DNA from 2 places in the Exiguobacterium sp. ZOR0005 genome. Region 2 is predicted to be linked to the other one. Evidence: riboswitches for the same ligand, from Rfam matches in the RefSeq annotation. Region 2 holds a riboswitch; the other holds the start of a gene.
The links. Region 2 has a riboswitch for thiamine pyrophosphate ahead of tenA (thiaminase II). Riboswitches for the same ligand answer to the same signal wherever they lie in the genome.

Region 1 (7,395 bases), on a different contig from region 2:
TCGTCGGTCGCCTCCGGCATGAACCCAAGTCCGACCGCCTCGGCCGGGACACCGAACAAGAACACGAGCGCGACGAGAAGAAGCGTCAGCCCCCATGCCGACTTGATCGCTTCTTCGTATACGCGGCTCCTTCCGAGCGAGGCGAGCATCGACTTCATCAAGCGGGCATTGAACAGTTGAATGATCAATAAATAGGCGAGAATGACGGTAAAGACGATTCGTTCGAGCATCGATATCCACTCCTGTCCTTCCTGTTAGCTATATGCTACACTATTCGGGTATTGTCTAGAAAGCTAGGAGGCGGTATCTTGAAACGATTGATGCTGCGACTGACCAGTATCATGCTTGTGGCGGTGTTGTTCTTCGTCGCAATCGGCTGGTTCGGTCAACATGAAAAAGTGAACAACGCGCTTTACCGTGCCTACTACGGGGACCATGGTGTCCCTGCCGACCACGTCGCGGTGTATGAGGATGCGGCCGACGCGTATGACGTCGATTGGCGTTTGCTCGCCGCCGTCCATCGTGTCGAGACGATCTTCTCACACAGCTCCTCGATGCGCTCTTCGGTCGGGGCGATCGGACCGTTCCAGTTCATGCCACGGACGTGGCTCGGCTGGCAGTATGACACGGACGATCAGAAAGGCGATGTGCCAGAAGACGAGATCGATTTGACCGATTTAACTTTAATCGAGCAATATGGCGGTCTCGGCCGTGACGGCAACGGCGATGGACAAGCCGATCCGCACAGCCTGATCGACTCGGCGCATACGGCAGCCTATTATTTGAGTGAACACGGCGGACAGACGAGTGATTCGAACGAGTCGATTCGTTCGGCCATCTTTGAATACAATCGAAGTGAGCAGTACGTCGACAACGTCATGTCGTTTTACGACCAATACCAGACCGAGGTCACCCTTCTCCCAGGAGACGGCAAGACGACGAAGCAACAAGTCGCGCGGTACACGATTCGCTATTTGGAATGGTTCGCCAAGTTGACGTGACAGGAAAATTACCAGTTGAAGTGAGGAAACGAAATGAACACGCAAATCGAGGAAGTGACGATTCGAGTCAAATCGATTTTCAACGACGATAAGACGAAACGTTATATGCGCTCTTACGAGTTCACGGATGTCGTCGACGGCGTGATCTGTGCCGTCATCATCTATTCGCCTCGGATGAGCGATGCGTTCTTGTCCGGGACGACGACACAACGCGCCTATATGCTCATGCGTAACCATTTGGATCAGCCGATTCGAGAAGTGCGCGTCATCAGCCTCGTCCCGACGCTCGCCATCAACGACAACTTGCCGTACGTCGAGTCCCAACTTGACGAGGTGAACTATCATTATGTCGAAGAGACGCTCGACGACGTCGAGAAAAGCGGCGGTATGGCCATCGTTGGTTGGGGGTCACCCGGCCGGCTCATGCATCACGCGACAGCCTACAAGTCGCTCTTTGCCGATCACGAGGCGAACATGTTCTGTATCGGCACGACGTCAAAAGGCGAACCGCAACAAATTCGTATGGCCAACGAGAACACCGTGCTCGAGGCGTTCAACAATGAATCAGTGAAACCGAAGTTTCGCATCGTGAAAGAGACAAAACAGGATGACTCCGAGTGAGTCATCCTGTTTTTTTAGCGTACACCTATCCATACACTTATTCCGAACAGCGCGACGAGAAGAGCCGCCAATAAAAAGTCGTTCTTTGTGACCGGGATCACCTCGTACGAAGAACGTCCTTCCCCCGTAAACCCGCGAGCCTCCATCGAGAACGCGATTCGTTCGGCTTGACGGATCGCCCCGGCGAGCAGCGGGATGAGCAGTTTTGGCGCGTGACGGATGTGATCCCGCCTCGTCTCCAAGCGCACACCTCTCAACGCATGTGTTTCGTAAAGTTGCATGAGCTCGCTCTTTAAAATCGGGAAAAAGCGAAATCCGACGAAAACGCTGTAGGCGATCTTTGGCGACAACTTTCCTTGCTGCATCAAGCTGTAGACGAATCGCTTCGGGTCCGTCGTCAGCGTGAAAAGGAGCGACAAAACCGTGAACGCCAACACGCGCAAGGCGAGTGTCAGAGCGAGCATCACGTTCTCCTCGGTGACGTCATTGCCGAACAGCGTGAACACGACTTCTCCGCTCGCCTCTCTGCCGAAGACGAGTGTCGTCCATAGCGTCCCGACGGCGGTCAATAAGAATGGGATCATGAACAGCCCCCATCGCTTCCAGCTCACGTCGGCGAAAAGCGTTTGCAGGAGAATCGTGCCGAGAAATACAGCGAGTGGTGTCCACGGATTGTACATAAAAGCGAGACCGAACATGAGACATGTCACGGTCATAAACTTGACGGTCGGGTTCATCTCATGAAATGTCATGACCATCCCTCCGTCAACAGCCCATGCCTCCGCAATAATTCCGGGTCGTCCCATAGCGAAGCATCATAAGGGCCGCTCAACTCCCCCTCATGCATCAAATAGTACGTGTTCGCGACCCGAGCAAAACTGAGGTCGTGTGTCACGAACAACACCGCCTGTCCCGCATCCGCACGTTCGGCCATCAAATCATGGAGCGCTCGAAGCGAAGCCTCGTCTTGTCCTGCCGTCGGTTCATCAAATGCGATCAATCGTTTCTCCGAGAGCATCATCACCCCGATGGCGAGTCGCCGTTTTTGACCGTGACTGAGTGAGAGCGGATGCGCATCCCGCAACGGTCCGAGCCCGAGCCGCGTCAACATGTCTTCGATCGGACGATCGTGCCCGTATTTGAGTTCACTTGTCAGGTCACTTGTCACGAACAAGTGTGCCGGGGATTGCGGGACGAACCCGACGTCACGATGATTGCGAGCCAGACTTCTGAGCCATGTCGACTTGCCGCTCCCGTTTCGACCGAGGATAGCGACGACTTCTCCCTCGGCGACGGTCAAGTCGCTCGCTGCGAGTTCAAATTCATTTCGTTTGAAATTCGGTATGTGAAATAAATTATATTCCCCTTTGTGGCTCCCAATCGATGCGAACGTATAGTCCGGGCGCATCTCGAACGGCCCATCCTTGACGATTCGTCCCTCCACAAGCTCGACTTGCCGGTCGAAGAAATCGCCCCATACGTACGGTCGGTGTTCAATGACGACAACGTTGACGGTGCGGGCGACGCCGTCGAACCAACGGACGAAACGATGCGCCGTCTCCGGGTCGAGGTGGGCGAGCGGCTCGTCGAGCAATAGCCATTCCGGTCGGCCGACCAAAGCACAGGCGACGGCGATCTGTTGCTTCTCGCCCCCTGACAAGTCATGGATGGTGCGGTTGCGATACTCGGACAAGCCGAGCGCATGCAAGATCGCCGTGACACGCTCCGACATCTCGCCCCGCGCGACCCCGAAGTTTTCGAGCGTGAAAATCAGTTCCTCCTCCACCGTCTGCATGACGAACTGACTGTCCGGATCTTGAAACACCGTCCCGACGCGCCGATTCACTTCACCGGCCGCGTACGTATCATACGATCGATTGAACAAGTGCAATCGTCCCGTCACGATCCCGTCACAGTTATCCGGATAGAGACGGTTGAACATAGCAAACAGTGTCGATTTCCCCGACCCGCTCGCCCCGGTGATGAGCGTCCTCCCATCCCGGAGCGTGAGCGTGACGTCCGACAAGACGTCGGTCGGCTTACCTGGATAACGAAACGTCAGCTGTTCCGCCTCAACCATGCACGCGTCCTTGCCGCGCGACGGCGTACCCTTCGAGCGCACCCGTCCGAAGCAACAAGTCACTCAATATCTTCCCTCCGAGTCCAGCGATGAGCATGCCGCTCGTCGCGCGGAGGGCGAACATCGTGGCGACGTATGTCGGACTGAGCGCCGCGAGACCGCCCATGACGTACGTATAGGCGAAGCTCGTCACGGCCGCACCGAACCCGGCGAGCATGAGCACCCAAAGGTCGTACCGTTTATAACCGGTCAAGGCGAACGCCGCCTCGGCCCCGAGTCCTTGAACGATCCCGACGAGAATGATCCGCGGACCGATGGCGTTCCCGATCATCATCTCGATCGTCGCCGCGAGCACTTCCGACAAAAACGCGGCGCCGGGCTTTCGAATGATGTAAGCCGCGATAATCGAGACGATGAACCAAATTCCGAAGATCCATTCGTAGGCGATCGGTCCGATCAAGCCGGCCCAAAGGTTCCCGACATGGACGAACGCCAAATAGACGACGGCGAACACGACCGATAACAGCGACAACAAGACGACCTCTTTCAACTTCCACGATTTAAGCATCATTGCGTTCCTCATGCGACGGACTGTTCACGCTGAACGTCACCGTCATGACGACGTGGCTCGTCTTCGCACGGACCCGGTCGAACGTCGCCTCATAAAACGAGAACACCGGCTCGATGTCGCCGTGGATGCCCGAGGCGTAATGCATCGAATCGTTGAACACACCACGTGATTTCGCGAAATCGATCTCTTCATAGATGATGTCCATATATTGCTCGTCACCGAGCGGATAGAGCGCGAACTGGGAGGAGACGTATTGGGCGCCGACCGGTCCGTTCACAGGCTCGCTCGTCACCTCGAGCAGGTTGTCCCCCATCGTGTCACCCGGGCAACCGACCGAGAACGTCCCGCTCATCGAGACGTGCGTCCCTGTCTTCGTCGCATGCGACAGGATTGATTTGGCCACATCGAACACGTGCTCACTCCGTCCCCGGATGACCGTCGAGACGTCATCGGTGTGGCGCCAGACGTTCTGTAAATCCGTCTCCTTCAATGCCCCTTTGATGACGCTCACGAAATCCGACGTCATCGGGCTCAGTGTAAAGCGGAACCCGACGATCGGGCTCGTTCCACATTGCTCGTTCATGTTGCATTCCCCCTTTTTCTATATGCACAAAAAAGCCGCATCCATGAGAATGCGGCCACTCGTCCAATTGAAGTCCATTAGAAAAAGTGCCACACTTCCTCACGCCGGTATTACCCGGATCGAGTCATAAGGGATTGGAGCCATGCTCACATCTCAGCCGAAGCACCCCTAGTGTAGTCCAATATATGCGGTTGTTCATGCAAGGAACAGTATAGTCGACTCGTTTGCGTTTGTAAACGGTTTATGAGAAAGTGACGACGCCGCTACCCGGGAGCGTGTCGTTCAACATCGTCCAATCGAGCGACATCTCATCGTCGGTCAACAGGCAGGCGTCGAGCGCTGATTCGACGGTCGCACGGTCTATCCGCTGCCCGATCAAGACGAGCTCGGTCTGGCGGTCGCCGTACGGCTCGATATAGTCCTCAGCAAGCTCCGGTTCTGCCGCGAACATGAGACGACGTTCCTCTTCTGGCAGCGTGGCGAGCCAGCGTCCGGCGTGCTCGAGCGTCGAGGCGTATCCGGCCTGCGAGAACAGGCAGGCGATGTCGTTGCGCGAGGCGATCCAAAGGAATCCTTTCGCTCGGACGACTTCCTCTGGGAACTGTTCGATCCACGCATGGAGTCGCTCCGGGTGGAACGGGCGACGACGGCGATAGACGAACGAGCTGATGCCGTACTCCTCGGTCTCCGGCGTGTGTTCTTCCGCCTCAAGCTCTTGAATCCAGCCGGCCGCGTGCATCGCCTGTTCGAAATCGAACAGCTTGACGTCTAGCAGTTCCGACAAGTCGACGTTCGAATGGACCGACGTCAACAGTTTTGCTGACGGGTTGAGCGTCTTCAACAGCCCGGCCATCTCGTTCAGTTCGGTGTCAGACACCCGATCGGCCTTGTTCAAGACGATGATGTCGGCGAACTCGACTTGGTCGACGAGCAGGTCGACGACTTCACGGACATCCGTCTCATCAATCGCTTGTTTCCGCTCGTGAAGCGACTCACCGGAGTTGAAGTCTTTCAAGAAACGGTAGGCGTCAACGACGGTCACCATCGCATCGATATAGACACGGCTCGTCAAGTCGATGCCGAGCGCGTCATCGGCATACGTGAACGTCTGGGCCACGGGAATCGGTTCAGAGATTCCGGATGACTCGATGATGATCCCGTCGAGCTCACGATCGTTCGTAAGCTCTTGTACCGCCTCGAGGAGGTCTTCACGGAGCGTGCAACAAATACAGCCGTTCGACAGCTCGACCAACTTTTCATCTGTCCGCGAGAAGCCGCCTTGCTCGATTAAGCGCTCATCGATATTTAATTCACTCATATCGTTGACGATGACGGCATATTTCTTGCCGGTGCGGTTGTTTAATATATGGTTCATTAACGTCGTCTTGCCGCTCCCAAGATAGCCTGACAACACAGTGACTGGAATTCGTTTCATCATTAACATCCCCTAAATAGTAATCATTACTTTTTAGATAATGAACGGGATTGACCGTGTTGTCAACAAAAAAACACGCTCGATTTGAGCGTGTTTCCAAACGTGGCTATTCTTCGAGCGCTTTCCGTTCCGCCTCGGAACGCGGGTAAGCGTTCGCTTGCCACTCGGCCCGATAAATCGAATCGAGCTGTGTCAAGCCGACCTCGTCCTCATCTTTGTCCGCGTCCACGCTCGGCGTCTCGTCCCACTTCGGTTCGAGATAAGAATGATCTATCGTCTCGCGGTCGTCGAGAAACTTTTTGATTCCGACTCGGGCCACCGCCGCGAGCGCCAGACCGATTCCCGCTCGAACGAGCATTCGTTTCACCATCGTTCTCCCTCCTTAACGTCCGAAACGATAAAGTGGCATCCCTTTCACTTCTGTATCGATTTTAAACACCGACCCTGCGTCCGGGTACGTTTCGAGCGCCTCCTCGTCCATGCCTTCTCGCGCCGTCGTGATGGCGAGTTGGTTCAAGTCGTCGCCGATAAAACAACACGATGTGACGTTCGGCGCCGGGACAGACACTTCGAGCACTTTTTCGCCCGTGTCCGGATTCCAGCGCGACACTTTTCCGCCGGCGAAGTGGGCGATCCATAAGTACCCATCCTCATCCGAGGTCATACCGTCCGGGAAACCGTCCTCTTCCTTGAAATCAATCACGGCCTCGCCTTCGCCGAGCGTTCCCGTCTTCAAATCGAATGGGTAACGTCGAACCGTCTCGGTCGGCGTATCGATATGATAAAACGTTTGATGGTCCGGAGACCACGTCAATCCGTTCGACAAAGTCAAATTCGTCAACATTTCCTCGGTCGTACCATCCCGGTTCAAGCGGTAAAGTGTCGCCTGTTCGTCTTTATCGTTCAAATGGAGCGTTCCCGCAAAAATCCGTCCATACGGGTCGGCCTTTCCGTCGTTGAATCGCAACACGCCTTCCGGGTCGTCGAGTTCGACGAGCTTGTCGAGTTCTCTCGACGTCTCGTCCCATTCGTAGATGCCGTCCTTTAATCCGACGATGACGCCATCGGTCACTTTCGGAACGGCGAAACCGATTTGTTGTCCCA
Region 2 (7,395 bases):
GAGTGACACGACATCATGGAAAAACGAACTATAATCTCATTCTCGCTCTTCATCGTCTTATTTCTCGTCATCGTCGGTGCGATTCAATATTTACGCATCCATTCTTTGCACACGTTATTGCCAAACGTCGCGGAGCAACGGATGGAGATCGATCAATTGCAAGGCGGGGAAGCGGCCGCGTCGGGGCAACACCGTCTTCAAGTTTATCTCGTACGTGACGACGAAGAGCTTGCGGTCAAAGCTGCCGATAATATCCTTTACGGACTTCGTTACGCCAAGTTGGACGTGACCGAGATCGCCCCGGAAGAAGTCGGGACGGTGGCGCCCTCACCGTACACGATTCTCATCTTCACAGGAGAACGGACGACGCGTTGGCCGTTCACGGAGATGAAGCGATTTGTAGAAGGCGGCGGGAACATCATCTTCGGCAACCGTTTCAAAGACCCGGCATTTAATGAACTGACTGGGGTCGAAGAGATTGGGGAGTTTGTCCCGGACGTATATGGTTTGAACTTCGAAGAGAAAATTTTCCCGGGCTATGTTGATTTGAATCCGCCGGAAGATTTATTCGTTCATAGTGTTGTCGACTTCGCCATCGCGGATGAAGCGAACGTCATCCTGTCCGCTGAAGGGTTCCCGATTCTTTGGGAGTACGCCGTCGGTCAAGGAAACGTCTTGTATTGGAATACGACCATCACAAACCAGAAGATGATGCGCGGACTGTTCGTCCAGACGCTCGGCACGTTGCCGCCTGCGTTCGTCTCGGCCCAAGCCGCTATCAAACTGATGTATATCGATGATTTCCCAGCACCGATCATGAGCGGCAAAATGAAAGACGTCTCGACGACGCCGCTCGATAAGTCCGTCAAAGACTTCTTTGCAGAAGATTGGTGGGAGGACATGGTCGAGATGGCGGAAGCGGACGATTTGATTTACACAGGTGCGATGATCGGCACGTACGAAGAAGAGATGGAACTAGTCGATGAGCAACTGATTAAACGAGGGGAATTCCCGATGCTGTTCTTCGGTCGGAAACTGCTCGCGAACGGCGGCGAGATTGGATTGCACGGCTATAATCACCAATCACTCGTCACGGCCGATGAGCCAATTGACCCGACGTACGGATATATCCCATGGAAAGATAAAGAAGAGATGAAGCGTTCACTCCTTCAAGCCGAATCAGTGTTTGCGAACTACTTCCCGGCCGAAACGCTCAAATCGTACGTGCCGCCGTCGAACGCGCTCAACCGTACCGGCGTCGATGCGATTGCCGAGGCGTTGCCGGAGCTGCGGACAATTGCATCGCTCTATACGGGCGAATCTGAGAACGGGGATTTTGTCCAAGAATTTGAGTTTGATGAGACACATCCGGAGCTGTACCATTTCCCGCGCGTGACGAGCGACTACGGTGAGTCAAAAGGATCGATTTTCCAAATGGTCGATGCGATCGCCAATTTCGGTGTCTTCTCGCACTTCATCCACCCGGACGATGTCATCGACCCGGAGCGGGCGTTCGGAAGAGATTGGGATACGATGTTCGCGAGTCTTAGAAAAATCATCGATGATATCAACGTCAACTATCCGCATTTGCAAGCGTACACTCAGCACTATGCGACAGAGAAACTGATCACGTATCAAGCGGCCGACTTGAACGCATCGTTTGATGAGAACATCATTTACTTGTCGGGTGAAGGTCTCGTCAACCCGTCACACTTCACAGTTCGACTAAAAACAGGCCAATCCATCGATACCGGCACGTTCGCCTTCGGGACAGTCGAACAGATGGAAGCGGACCGTCCACTCTATTTAGTCACATTGACGGCGGCGAGCGCCGAAATCGCCATCAAGGGGGACGCACAATGAAGATTGGACTCGTGCTAGAAGGAAGCTATCCATATGTGAGCGGGGGCGTCTCCAGTTGGACCCAGACGCTCCTTGAAGAAATGCCGGACGTGGAATTTGAAATCATTTCAATCCAGCCTACCGAGAAGCGTCCGGAAGATATGAAATACGTGTTGCCGGAGAACGTTTCTGGCGTCACCCATTTGTACTTGAACGAACCGGGACAGCGAGGGAAAGGGCGGATGAAGCTAAATTCGGAGGAGGAAGAAAAACTGTCCGATTGGCTCATGTTGAAAAGTCCAAATCGACAAGCGCTCGGAATTATTGGTTCACGAATCCCATCCAGCGAGGCGTTTTTTGCCAGTGAATTCTTTTGGCGAAACGTAAAAGCAGCCTATACCGAGGAGATGAACGGGGGCTCGTTTATCGATTATTTCTGGATGTGGCAAAGCATGTACATGCCGGTACTCCGTGTGTTGCATCAACCGCTCCCGAAAGTCGATCTCGTCCATTCCATCTCAACCGGTTATGCCGGGATGGTCGCCTCTTACATGAAAGAGACGCAAGGCATCCCGTTCATCTTGACGGAACACGGCATCTACTCCCGGGAGCGGGAAGAAGAGATTCTCCAATCGTACTGGATTCCGGCCCCGTACAAACCGAGGTGGGTCCGATTTTTCCATCACTTGTCACGCGAGGCGTACAACGCGGCTGACGAGATCATCACGTTGTTTGAACGGAACCGTGAATACCAGGAGTGGATCGGGGCACCGAGCGAGAAGACGAAGATTATCGCCAACGGCATCGCCGACCGCCATATCCGGCCTGTCATCGAACCGGTCGAACATGACGTCTTCCAAATCGGGGCGATCGTCCGTGTCGTACCGATCAAAGATTTAAAAACGATGATTTACGGCGCCAAAATTTTGCAAGAGCGGAATCGCTTGTTCAAATTGACGATCATGGGACCGCTCGACGAGGATGAAGAATATGCAGAGGAGTGCCGTTTGCTCATCGAGCAGAGCGGTCTTACGGACTACGTCGAACTTGTCGGTAAAGTGAACGTCCAAGAGTGGCTGCCGACGTTTGACTTATTGCTGTTGACGAGCATCTCGGAAGGACAGCCGCTCGCTATTTTGGAAGGCATGGCCGCCGGCATCCCTTGGGTGGCGACCGATGTCGGGGCGTGTTCGGAGTTGTTGTACGGCCGGACGGACGACCCGTTCGGTCCGGCCGGATTCATCGTTCCGCCGGTCCACCCGGAGGCGATTGCCGATAAAGTCGAGTGGATGATGGACTATCCGCGCGAGCGGATGCGCTTCGGGAAGAACGGTCGCGAACGCGTGCGTCAATATTACCGGTTGCAACAGTTCGTCGACCGTTACAAAGCCATCTATGAAGCGAGGAGGGAACAGTATGGCGGGCATCGGGTTTAAACTGCAAAAACTGTTTCAAGAAGACTACTATTCGTCACGGCTGAAGGCGTACACGTTCTCTGGCCTCGTCACGTCAGGACCGTGGCTAATCGTCATCTTGGTCGTCGGGACGATTCAATGGCTGGCGTTTCAAATGCCGATGTTGTCGCTGGAAGAACGGACGATTTTCATGCTGTCCGTGTCTTACGCCTTCATCTTTTCGCAAATTGTCTTCAGTTTTCAACAGCTCGTCGTCACGCGCTACGTCGCCGACTTATTCTATGAGAAAAAGGCGCATGAGATCTTTCCCGTCTTTACCGGCATGTTGAAAGTGACGATGCTCGCGGCGGTCATCATGTACAGCATCTTTTGGATGATCTCCCCGCTCGCATTTGTGTATAAACTCGTTTTGTTCGTCTTGTTCATGACGATCAACGTCATCTGGGTCATGTTTTTGTTTTTGAGCGCGGCCAAGTTTTATCAGGCGATCGCATACAGCTTTTTGCTCGGTGGTTTCATCGCGGTCGGCGGCGTGTTCTTGATTAGCCGCATCATGGCAGACCCGACGAGCCTAGAGTTGTTGACCGGCTTCACCGCTGGGATGATCGTGACGTTATTCGGATTATTCTTTGCGATGTTGCGGACGTTCCCGCTCCGCTACGCCACGAGAGAGTTCTCTTATTTCCGTTACTTTGATCTCTACCCCGACTTGTTCGCAATCGGCGTCTTGTACGTCCTCGGGATTTGGGTGACGAACTTCATCATCTGGTTCGGTGAGGGACGGATGGTCGTCGCTGATTCGTTCGTGTTTAATCCCTACTACGACACGGCCGTGTTTTGGTCGTACTTGACGATTGTCCCGACTCAGTTGCTGTTCGTCGTCGCCGTCGAGACGAGATTTTATGAACGGTACCGTACGTTTTATGGGCTCATCAATTACGGCGGGGCACTCCATCAAATCGACAAAGCGAAACAGACGATGACGACCGTCTTGAAAAATGAGTTGATTCGCCTCGGCCGGAGTCAAGGCGTCGTCACACTGTTCGCGGTGCTCATGGCCGGTGTCTTCGTCGGTTGGATCGGCGTACCAGAGGAAGTTGGGCAAATCTTCCGGATGACGACACTTGCCGCGTTCGCGAATGCGATGATTCTCGTGTTGACGCTACTGTTGCTCTACTTCGAAGATCGGCGTGGTGCGCTTCTCGTCAACTTGTCGTTTTTCACGTTCAACGCTTTGTTCACGACGCTGTTGCTTCCGCGAGGCATCGATTGGTATGGCGTCGGTTTTGCAGTCAGTACGACGATCACGTTCTTTATCGCCGGCCTCCGTTTGATTTACTTCATGGGGAAAGTCGATTATTACGTGTTTGCCTCTTCGAATCGGCGTAAACTCGGAACGGAACGGTTCTCCAATATGGGAAGTGTGTTGAACCGCCGCTTCTCACGTTGAAGGGTTCCTATTTCATCAAAAGATTGGTATGATGTGACCGAAGACGACCGAATTTCATAATGTTTGCCACTAGGGGAGTCGCATGACGCGGCTGAGATGGACGAGGTCCAGACCCTTTGAACCTGATCTAGTTCACGCTAGCGTAGGGAAGTGGGCGAAATGACTTGTCTCACCCTCTGTGTATGTCCGACGCCGCTTCCGTTATGGGAGGCGGCGTCTTTTTTCATACAACAAAGGGGGAGACGGAAATGACGTTCACACAACAAATCCGACAAGAGGCGGATGCTTTGTTCCAAGCAAGTTTTGACCACCCGTTCGTTCAAGCACTAGGTGAGGGAACGCTCGACGAGGCGAAGTTTCGCCACTACGTCTTGCAAGACTCGTACTATTTGAACCAGTTCTCAAAAGTGCAGGCGAAGGGAGCGATTTTATCGCACGACATGGAGCTGTCGAGCCGATTTTTGACGCATGCCCTACACACGATTGAAGCTGAACACGCGTTACACCGTGAGTTCTTTACGATGCTTGACGTGACCGAAGAAGAAAGACGTGGGTTCGAGCCGGCACCGACCGCATACGCATACGCGATGCACATGCAACAAGCCGGACCGACGCTCGGGGATGTGCTCGCGGCGATTCTGCCGTGTTACTGGGTGTACTACGAGATCGGGGAACGGTTGAAAAACGCGAAGCCGGAGCATCCAATCTATACGGCTTGGATTGCCACGTACGGGTCGGAATGGTTCCGTGAACTCGTCGAAGAGCAGATTGACCGTCTCGATCTGTTGGCCGAACAGGCGACCGAAGTCGAGCGCACCCGTTATCGTCAATCGTTCTTGAAGAGCTGTTACTATGAAGTGGCGTTTTGGCAGATGGCATGGACGCTTGAGACGTGGGACGTCCCGGTGGAGGTGAGCCGATGAAGCGCGATTTATGGGACAAAGTCCGGGCCGAGCGACCGCTCATCCATAACATCACGAACATCGTCGTCGCGAACTTTTCAGCGAACGGTCTGCTCGCCGTCGGCGCGTCACCGGTCATGGCGTCCGCTGTCGAGGAAGTGGCGGAAATGGCTACAGTGAGCGATGCGCTCGTATTGAACATCGGAACGCTCGATGCATCGACCGAAGCGACGATGATTCGGGCCGGGCAAGCGGCAAACGCTGCGGGACGTCCCATCGTTTTCGACCCGGTCGGTGTCGGCGCGACATCGTTTCGGCGTCAAGTGGCGACCGCGATCCTCGCACAGGTGCAAGTGACCGTCATTCGTGGCAACGCCGGTGAGATGGCGACATTGATTGACCGAACGGCCCACACGCGAGGGGTCGATGGCGGGGAAGCGTTGCATGACGTGACACACATCGCGCGCGAGGCGGCCAAGCGGTATCGCTGTGTCGTTGCCGTGACCGGAGAGACGGATGTCGTCAGTGACGGGGACGTGACGATTGAAATCAAAGGAGGGACCGAAGTGATGACACGGACGACCGGGACCGGCTGTTTGCTCAGTGCGGTCGTCGGCGCATTTCTTGCGGTCGAGTCCGATGCGATGACCGCGACGTCGACGGCGCTCGCCGGGTACGCCCGTTGCGGGGAACTCGCGACAATGCGTGCCGAAGGGTCGGGCGATTTCCCGATCCACTTCTTGAACGAACTCGGTAAGATGACCGCGGTCGAACTACCGAGCGACCGGATCGAGGTGGTCTCATGAAGCGCACACAAGTGTTGACGATCGCCGGTTCCGACTCAGGCGGCGGCGCCGGCATTCAAGCCGACTTGAAGACGTTCCAAGAGCTCGGTGTATTCGGCACGAGCGTCTTGACGGCAGTCACGGCTCAAAACACACGAGGTGTGCATGGCGTTGAAGCGGTCTCGACCGAACTGCTCGCGCAACAACTCGATGCGATCGGTTCCGATTTTTCAATCGAGGCGTGCAAGACCGGGATGTTGTTCGATGCGAGCCGAATCGAGACCGTCGCTTCCGGCGTGAAGCGGCATGCGTTCAAACAGCTCGTCGTCGACCCGGTCATGATCGCAAAAGGTGGGGCGTCCCTACTTCAAGACACAGCCGTCGAGGCGCTCAAGACGTCCTTGCTGCCCCTCGCGACGGTCGTCACGCCGAACGTGCCGGAAGCGGAGGTGTTGACGGGTTTGACGATTCGTTCATTTCAAGACCGTTTTGAGGCGGCGGAACGGATCTTGTCACTAGGCGCGAAGGCGGTCGTCTTAAAAGGGGGACATCTCGAAGGGGAACGTGCCGAAGACCTCGTCTTGACGGCGTCAGAGGCTTTCCTCGTCTCGGCAACTCGTATCCAGACGTTTGACACGCACGGCACCGGGTGCACGTTCTCGGCGGCGCTCACGGCCGAGCTCGCCAAAGGTCGTCCGATCATCGAGGCGACCGTGACGGCGAAGCGGTTCATCCAAAGCGCGATCACGCACGGTCTCGATATCGGTGCCGGACATGGGCCGACGAACCACTGGGCGTACGGCACGTATGGAGAGGAGGGTGTGACGCTTGAAACGATCACGACAAGCCGGGCTCGCTGAACGGCTAGAGCTTTACTTCATCTGTGGGACGACGAACACGAAAGATATCTTCCGGACGGTCGAGACGGCACTCCAATGTGGCGTTACATGTTTCCAATTTCGCGAAAAAGGAAAAGAGGCACTGTATGGAGATGAAAAAGA

Region 1: it holds a riboswitch for thiamine pyrophosphate, as region 2 does, so the genes downstream of both, L971_RS10615 (YkoF family thiamine/hydroxymethylpyrimidine-binding protein) here and tenA (thiaminase II) in region 2, are expected to answer to the same signal.

What each region holds. Positions count from the first base shown of each region.
Region 1 is NZ_JTLB01000024.1:18,700-26,094, forward strand. Features, by position in the region: gene L971_RS10585 (CPBP family intramembrane glutamic endopeptidase) at 1-230, opposite strand, end outside; gene L971_RS10590 (lytic transglycosylase domain-containing protein) at 309-1,001, shown strand; gene L971_RS10595 (DUF1643 domain-containing protein) at 1,035-1,622, shown strand; gene L971_RS10600 (energy-coupling factor transporter transmembrane protein EcfT) at 1,637-2,374, opposite strand; gene L971_RS10605 (ABC transporter ATP-binding protein) at 2,371-3,702, opposite strand; gene L971_RS10610 (ECF transporter S component) at 3,695-4,270, opposite strand; gene L971_RS10615 (YkoF family thiamine/hydroxymethylpyrimidine-binding protein) at 4,263-4,856, opposite strand; TPP riboswitch at 4,936-5,036, opposite strand; gene L971_RS10620 (GTP-binding protein) at 5,098-6,291, opposite strand; gene L971_RS10625 (hypothetical protein) at 6,398-6,661, opposite strand; gene L971_RS10630 (SMP-30/gluconolactonase/LRE family protein) at 6,674-7,395, opposite strand, start outside.
Region 2 is NZ_JTLB01000013.1:5,313-12,707, forward strand. Features, by position in the region: gene L971_RS05360 (hypothetical protein) at 1-34, shown strand, start outside; gene L971_RS05365 (DUF2194 domain-containing protein) at 16-1,863, shown strand; gene pelF (GT4 family glycosyltransferase PelF) at 1,860-3,278, shown strand; gene pelG (exopolysaccharide Pel transporter PelG) at 3,259-4,707, shown strand; TPP riboswitch at 4,769-4,873, shown strand; gene tenA (thiaminase II) at 4,956-5,630, shown strand; gene thiM (hydroxyethylthiazole kinase) at 5,627-6,415, shown strand; gene thiD (bifunctional hydroxymethylpyrimidine kinase/phosphomethylpyrimidine kinase) at 6,412-7,254, shown strand; gene thiE (thiamine phosphate synthase) at 7,223-7,395, shown strand, end outside.